2 regions of the Streptomyces vilmorinianum genome follow, and region 2 is predicted to be linked to the other one. Evidence: riboswitches for the same ligand, from Rfam matches in the RefSeq annotation. Region 2 holds a riboswitch; the other holds the start of a gene.
What was found. Region 2 has a riboswitch for cobalamin ahead of FDM97_RS05310 (ABC transporter substrate-binding protein). Riboswitches for the same ligand answer to the same signal wherever they lie in the genome.

Region 1: another riboswitch for cobalamin. It lies ahead of FDM97_RS16085 (energy-coupling factor ABC transporter permease); the one in region 2 lies ahead of FDM97_RS05310 (ABC transporter substrate-binding protein).

What each region holds. Positions count from the first base shown of each region.
Region 1 covers NZ_CP040244.1:3,428,957-3,432,495, reverse strand. The annotation lists gene dhaK (dihydroxyacetone kinase subunit DhaK) at 1-961, shown strand, start outside; gene dhaL (dihydroxyacetone kinase subunit DhaL) at 967-1,581, shown strand; gene FDM97_RS16090 (PTS-dependent dihydroxyacetone kinase phosphotransferase subunit DhaM) at 1,578-1,982, shown strand; cobalamin riboswitch at 2,057-2,252, shown strand; gene FDM97_RS16085 (energy-coupling factor ABC transporter permease) at 2,282-2,989, shown strand; gene FDM97_RS16080 (energy-coupling factor ABC transporter substrate-binding protein) at 2,986-3,351, shown strand; gene cbiQ (cobalt ECF transporter T component CbiQ) at 3,358-3,539, shown strand, end outside.
Region 2 covers NZ_CP040244.1:1,118,461-1,121,999, reverse strand. The annotation lists gene FDM97_RS05315 (FecCD family ABC transporter permease) at 1-891, opposite strand, end outside; gene FDM97_RS05310 (ABC transporter substrate-binding protein) at 888-1,868, opposite strand; adenosylcobalamin (AdoCbl) riboswitch at 1,876-2,026, opposite strand; gene FDM97_RS05305 (M67 family metallopeptidase) at 2,036-2,461, opposite strand; gene FDM97_RS05300 (amino acid permease) at 2,539-3,539, opposite strand, start outside.

The DNA.
Region 1 (3,539 bases), 2.3 Mb from region 2:
CGTCGCCGACGCGCTGCGTGGCATGGCCGCCGCGCATCCCGAGCTCACCGTCGATGTCGACAACCGCGTCGTCCTGCGGCGGGACGCCCCCGTCGCGGGGAAGGTGGGGCTGGTGTCCGGGGGCGGGTCCGGGCATGAGCCGTTGCACGGAGGGTTCGTGGGGCCCGGGATGCTGGCGGCGGCGTGTCCCGGGGAGGTGTTCACCTCGCCCGTGCCCGATCAGATGGTGCGGGCCGCGGCCGCCGTGGACAGCGGGGCCGGGGTGTTGTTCGTCGTCAAGAACTACACCGGTGACGTCCTCAACTTCGAGATGGCCGCCGAGCTCGCCGAGGACGAGGGCATCCAGATCGCCAAGGTGCTCGTCGACGATGACGTGGCGGTGACGGACAGCCTCTACACGGCCGGGCGGCGCGGGACCGGGGGCACGCTGTTCGTGGAGAAGGTCGCCGGGGCCGCGGCCGAGGAGGGCGCGCCCTTGGAGCGGGTGGAGGCGATCGCGCGGCGGGTGAACGAGCGGTCGCGGAGTTTCGGTGTGGCGCTCAGCGCCTGCACCACGCCTGCGAAGGGAAGTCCCACCTTCGACCTGCCCGCGGGTGAGCTGGAGCTGGGCATCGGGATCCACGGCGAGCCCGGGCGGGAGCGGCGGCCGATGATGACCTCGCGCGAGATCGCGGACTTCGCCGTCGACGCCGTACTGGACGACCTGCGGCCGTCCGGGCCGGTCCTCGCGCTCGTCAACGGCATGGGGGCCACGCCGCTGCTCGAACTGTACGGGTTCAACGCCGAGGTCCAGCGGGTCCTGACGGAGCGTGGGGTGCCGGTCGCCCGGACCCTGGTGGGCAACTACGTGACCTCGCTCGACATGGCCGGCTGCTCGGTGACGCTCTGCGAGGCCGACGAGGAGATTCTGCGGCTGTGGGACGCGCCGGTTCAGACGCCCGCCCTGCGCTGGGGCCGGTGAGAGGAGTGTCCGAAGTGACCGAGTTCGACGCCGCGTTCTTCCACCGCTGGCTGACCCGCGCCGCCGCCGTCGTCGACCGTGAGGCCGACCGTCTCACGGAGCTCGACGCGGCGATCGGCGACGCCGACCACGGCGCCAACCTGAAGCGGGGCTTCGCCGCCGTCACGGACGTACTGGGCAAGGAGCCGCCGGAGACACCGGGGGCCGTACTCGTCGTCGCGGGGCGGCAGTTGATCTCGACCGTCGGCGGTGCGTCCGGGCCGCTGTACGGAACGCTGCTGCGCCGCACCGGGAAGAGCCTCGGCGAGGCCCCGGCGGTGACGCTGCCGGAGTTGGCGGCGGCGCTCACCGCGGGGGTCGCCGCGGTCGCCCAGCTCGGCGGGGCCCAGGTCGGGGACAAGACCATGCTGGACGCGCTCGTTCCGGCGGCCGAGGCGCTGGGCGAGTCCTTCGCGGCGGCCCGGGACGCGGCCGATCGGGGCGCCCTCGCGACGGTACCTCTCCAGGCGCGCAAGGGCCGGGCGAGCTATCTCGGTGAGCGTTCCATCGGCCACCAGGACCCAGGGGCCACCTCGTCGGCGCTGCTGATCGGCGCTCTCGCGGAGGTGGCGGACGCGTGAGCGGACAGGTGGGCATCGTTCTGGTCTCGCACAGCGCGGCCGTGGCCGACGCCGTCGCCTCCCTCGCCCGGGGGCTCGCGGGCGGCGGGGCGACCGCACCGGTCGCCGCCGCCGGAGGCACCCCCGACGGGGGTCTCGGCACCAGCTCGGAGCTGATCGCCGAGGCGGCGAAGTCGGTCGACGGGGGTGCCGGTGTGGCCCTGCTCGTCGATCTGGGCAGCGCCGTCCTGACCGTCAAGGCGCTCCTGGCCGAGGAGGACGAACTGCCCGAGGGGTCGCGGCTCGTGGACGCCCCGTTCGTCGAGGGAGCCGTCGCTGCGCTCGTCACGGCGAGCGCCGGCGGGGACCTGGACGCGGTCGTGGCGGCCGCCTCGGAGGCGTACGCGTACCGCAAGGTGTGAGGGAGGAGCCCCTCAGGCGCCCGTCACAGCCCGTGCCCGAGGGCACCCGTGTTGTGATGTGCCTGGTCAACCCACTAATGTCGCAGGGCCTTGGTGTACGGGAAGCCGGTGCGATACCGGTGCGGCCCTCGCCACTGTGATCGGGAAGTCCGGCTCCGGCCCTTCGGGGCAGCCACTGGACCGCCGCGGGAGACCGCGGCGGTGTGGGAAGGCGGAGCCGCGGCGGCATGACCCGTCAGCCAGGAGACCGGCCAAGGCGCGTTGTCCATCCACGAGGTGCTGGAGAGGGTCTTCCCACCATGCATATAGCCGAGGGGTATCTGCCCCCTGTGCACGCGGCCGCCTGGGGAGTCGCGTCCGCTCCCTTCGTCGTCCACGGTGTCCGCGCGCTGACCCGTGAGGTGAGGGCCAACCCGGAGTCCACGCTGCTGCTCGGCGCCTCCGGCGCGTTCACGTTCGTCCTGTCCGCCCTCAAGATCCCTTCGGTGACGGGCAGTTGCTCGCATCCCACCGGTACGGGTCTGGGCGCGATCCTGTTCCGGCCGCCGGTGATGGCGGTCCTTGGCACCATCACGCTGCTCTTCCAGGCGCTGCTGCTCGCCCACGGCGGGCTCACCACCCTCGGCGCCAACGTCTTCTCGATGGCGATCGTCGGGCCGTGGGCCGGCTTCGGTATGTACTGGCTGCTGCGCCGCTTCGACGTGCCGCTCATGGTGAGCGTGTTCTTCGGTGCGTTCGTCGCCGACCTCTCCACGTACTGCGTCACCAGCGTGCAGCTCGCGCTGGCGTTCCCGGACCCGGGCAGTGGCGTGCTGGGCGCGCTCGCCAAGTTCGGCGGGATCTTCGCCGTCACGCAGCTGCCGCTCGCCGTCAGCGAGGGTCTGCTGACGGTGCTCGTGATGCGTCTGCTGAGGCAGTCCAGCAAGAGCGACCTGACCCGGCTCGGGGTCCTGCTCCCGGCCGGGAAGGGCAGGAAGACCGACACGACGGAGGCGAGCGCCCGATGAGCCGGAACGCGAAGATCAACGCGCTGCTGCTGCTCGTGGTGGTGGCGCTGGCGGTGCTGCCGCTCGCGCTGGGCCTCGGTGACGACAAGGAGGAGCCGTTCACCGGCGCGGACGGGCAGGCCGAGGCGGCGATCACCGAGATCGACCCCGACTACGAGCCGTGGTTCAGCCCGCTGTACGAGCCGCCGTCCGGTGAGATCGAGTCGGCGCTGTTCTCCCTGCAGGCGGCCATCGGCGCCGGTGTCCTCGCGTACTACTTCGGTCTGCGGCGCGGTCGCAGGCAGGGCGAGGCCCGTGCGGCGGCGACAACCGCGGCCGAGGCGGGGGCGAAGGCGCCCGTCGTGACCGCGGGCGACGAGTAACCGCCGGTGCTGCCGATCGACGCGGCGGCGCACAGCAGTCGCTGGCGCCGCCGTCACCCTTGCGAGAAGGCCGTGCTCGGCTTCGGTCTGACCCTGTGCGCGGTCTGTCTGCCGCCGTGGCCGGGTGCCGTCCTGGTCGCCGCGGCCACCCTCGCCGTGCTGCTGGGTCCGGCCGGTGTGCCGGGGCG
Region 2 (3,539 bases):
CAGGAGGCGGCGGTGCGGGGCGCCGACGGCCATGCGGGCGGCGTGCGGGACCATCAGGCCGACGAAGCCGACGGCTCCGGCGGCCGCGACCATGACGGCGGTGACGAGCGAGGCCAGGACGAAGACGGCGGCGCGGAAGCGGGCCGTGTCCAGGCCGAGGACGGCCGCGCCCTCCTCGCCCGCGAGGAGCAGGTCGAGGGGGCGGGCGAGGGTGAGCAGGGCGGCGACGCCGAGGACGAGGACGGCGGCCGGCAGGGCGAGGGTGTCCCAGCGGGCGCTGCCGAGGCCGCCGAGGGACCAGAACATCGCCTCCTGGAAGTGCTCGGGGCGTCCGGCGAGGACGAGGAGCAGGGTGGTGAGGGCGGACAGGATGTACGAGACGGCGACACCGGCGAGGACGAGCCGGGAGCCGGTCATGGTCCCGCCGCGCCGCGCGAGCCCGTACACGAGGACGAGGGCGAGCAGCGCGCCGGCGAAGGCGCCGGTGGGCATCGCGACGGTGGTCGTGAGCCCGCCTCCGATGCCGAGGACGAGCACGAGGACCGCGCCCGTGGAGGCCCCGGAGGAGATCCCGAGAAGGAAGGGGTCGGCGAGGCGGTTGCGGACCAGGGCCTGCAGGACGGTGCCGACGACGGCGAGCCCGGCGCCGACGACCGCGCCGAGCAGGACGCGGGGCAGCCGGACGTCGAGGACGATGGTGCGGTACGGGGAGGGGGCGGCGCGGCCGGTGAGGATCTCGGCGACGTCGCCCACGGGTATCCGTACGGACCCGAGCGCGACCCCGGCGACGACGGCGAGCGCGAGGGCGGCGAGGAGGCCGCCGACGACGAGGGTGTACGGGACGGGGCCGCTCGTGGTCTTCGGTGCCGTCCCCGGCGTGGCGGCCGTCACCGTGCCGGGTGGAGCTGGGCGGCCAGCTTCTGGACGGCTTCCGGGACTCGGACGCCGAGGACGGCGTCCGAGAGGGGCATGACGGCGAAGCGCCGGTTCCTGATCGCCGGGACGTCCTTGAGGGCCGGGTCCTCCAGGAGGCGCTTCTTCTTCTGCTCGACGGTCGTGGAGCCGTAGTCGTAGATGACGATGACGTCCGGCCTGCGGGCGACGACCTGTTCCCAGGTGGCGTCGCCGAAGGTCTTGTCGAGGTCGGCGAAGACGTTGCGTCCGCCGGCGCGGGTGATCAGCTCGTTGCCGATGCCCTTGCCTCCGGCGGTGAACGCCGTTTTGTCGCCGCTGTCGTAGACGAAGACCGACACCGGGGCGACCCCGCTCAGGTTCTTCTCGGTCGCCGCGACGGTCTTCCTCGCCCCGGCCGTCCACGCCGCGCCGCGCTCGGGGACGCCGAAGGTCCTGGCCACCTCGTCGACCTCGCGGTAGAGGTCGGCGAGGGAGGAGGCGCCCGAGGGGCAGTACTCCATGTTCAGGCGGCTGCTGATGCCCGCCGCCTTCAGGTCGTCGCGGCCGCGGCCGGCCTTGGCGTCGAAGGCGGAGGCGTACCCGCCGTAGACGAAGTCGGGGTTCGCGGCGAGCAGCGCCTCCTTGGAGGGGTACTCCTTGGCGAGCACCGGCACCGCGTCGTACGCCTTCTTGTACGCGGGCAGGATCCGGTCGTCCAGGTAGGCGGTGCCGACGAGGGACTTCTCCAGGCCGAGGGCGAGCATGACCTCGGTGACGTGCTGGTTCATGGTCACGGCCCGCTTCGGCGGGGCCTGGTAGGTGGTGGTCACCCCGCAGTTGGCGACGGTGTACGGGAATCCCGGTGCGGGCTTCGCCGAGGGGGCCTGGTCCGAGGGCGCCGAGCAGGCGGCGAGCAGCGGGACGAGGGCGGCGGCGGGCAGCAGGGTACGCGGGGTACGGCGGCGCCAGGTCATGACGGACATGCCTCCTCCGGGGATTTCCACGTCCCCAGTCGGTGGTGAGAGGCGGCAGGTCAGTTCCTGGCTTCCGCCCCCTGGGGAGGCGGTCACAGTGGCGGGACCGTGCCGGATTCGCACCGGCTTCCTGGGTCCTGCCGCCCTGATGTCCGGTCAGTCTCTCACTACTCGTAGGCCTCGACGATCTTCACGTCCTCCTCGGTCACGACGCTCTCGACGATGGTGAAGGAGCGGAACTGGAAGGGGCCCGCGCCGTCGGTGTCGGCAGTGGAGACCAGGACGTAGTGGGCGCCGGGCTCGTTCGCGTAGGAGATGTCGGTGCGGGAGGGGTAGGCCTCGGTCGCGGTGTGCGAGTGGTAGATGATCACGGGCTCTTCGTCCCGGTCGTCCAGCTCGCGGTAGAGCTTCAGCAGGTCGGCGGAGTCGAACTCGTAGAACGTGGGCGAGCGCGCGGCGTTCAGCATCGGGATGAACCGCTCGGGGCGGCCGCTGCCGACGGGACCCGCGACCACGCCGCAGGCCTCGTCGGGGTGGTCCTCGCGGGAGTGCGCCACGATCTGGTCGTACAGGGCCCGGGTGATGGTCAGCATGTCCAGCAGGATAAGCACACGAGCCGTCCTGTACCGAGGAGTGGTACGGGACGGCCCGAATACTGGACAGGCAGGCTCTACGAGCGCTTGGCGAAGGCCGCGCCCTGCGGGTCGCGGGCCTTCAGGACCAGGTACGCGACGGCCAGGAGCAGGCCCCACAGCGGAGCGCAGTACAGCGAGACCCGGGCGTCCTTGTCGATGCCCATCATCACGACGACCATGCCGATGAAGGCGAGGGCGAAGAGGCTGGCCCAGATGCCGCCCGGCGCCTTGAACGTCGACTGGGGCAGCTCGCCGCGGTCGGCCTTGAGGCGGTAGCGGATCTGGCAGATCAGGATGACGATCCAGGCCCACATGCCCGATATGGTCGCGAAGGAGACGACGTAGTCGAAGGCGTCGCCGGGCCACTGGTAGTTGATCCAGACGCCGACGAGCATCAGCGCGGCGGAGAAGGTGGTGCCGACCAGCGGGGTGCCGTTCTTCGTGAGCCGGGTGAAGAGCCGCGGCCCCTGGCCGTTGAGCGCGAGGTCGCGCAGCATGCGGCCGGTGGAGTACATGCCCGAGTTGCAGGACGAGAGCGCGGCCGTCAGGACGACGAAGTTGACGATGGCGGCGCCGATGCCCAGGCCCATCTTCTCGAAGGCGGCGACGAACGGGGAGACGCCCGGCTGGAACTCGGTCCACGGGACGACCGAGAGGATCATGATCAGCGCGCCGACGTAGAAGACGGCGATGCGCCACGGCACGGTGTTGATCGCCTTGGGCAGGACGGTCTCGGGGTCCTTGGACTCGCCGGCGGTGACGCCGACCAGCTCGACGGCGAGGAAGGCGAACATGACGAGCTGAAGGCTCATCAGGGTGCTGCCGATGCCGTGCTCCCCGGCGAAGAAGCCGCCGTCGCTCCACAGGTGGGTGACGGAGGCGGTGTCGCCGGCGTCGGAGAAGCCGAGCGTGAGGATGCCGGCGCAGATCAGGATCATGCCGACGATGGCGGTGACCTTGACCATGGAGAACCAGAACTCCAGCTCACCGAAGAGCTTCACGGAGATCAGGTTGGCCCCGTACAGGATGATCGTGA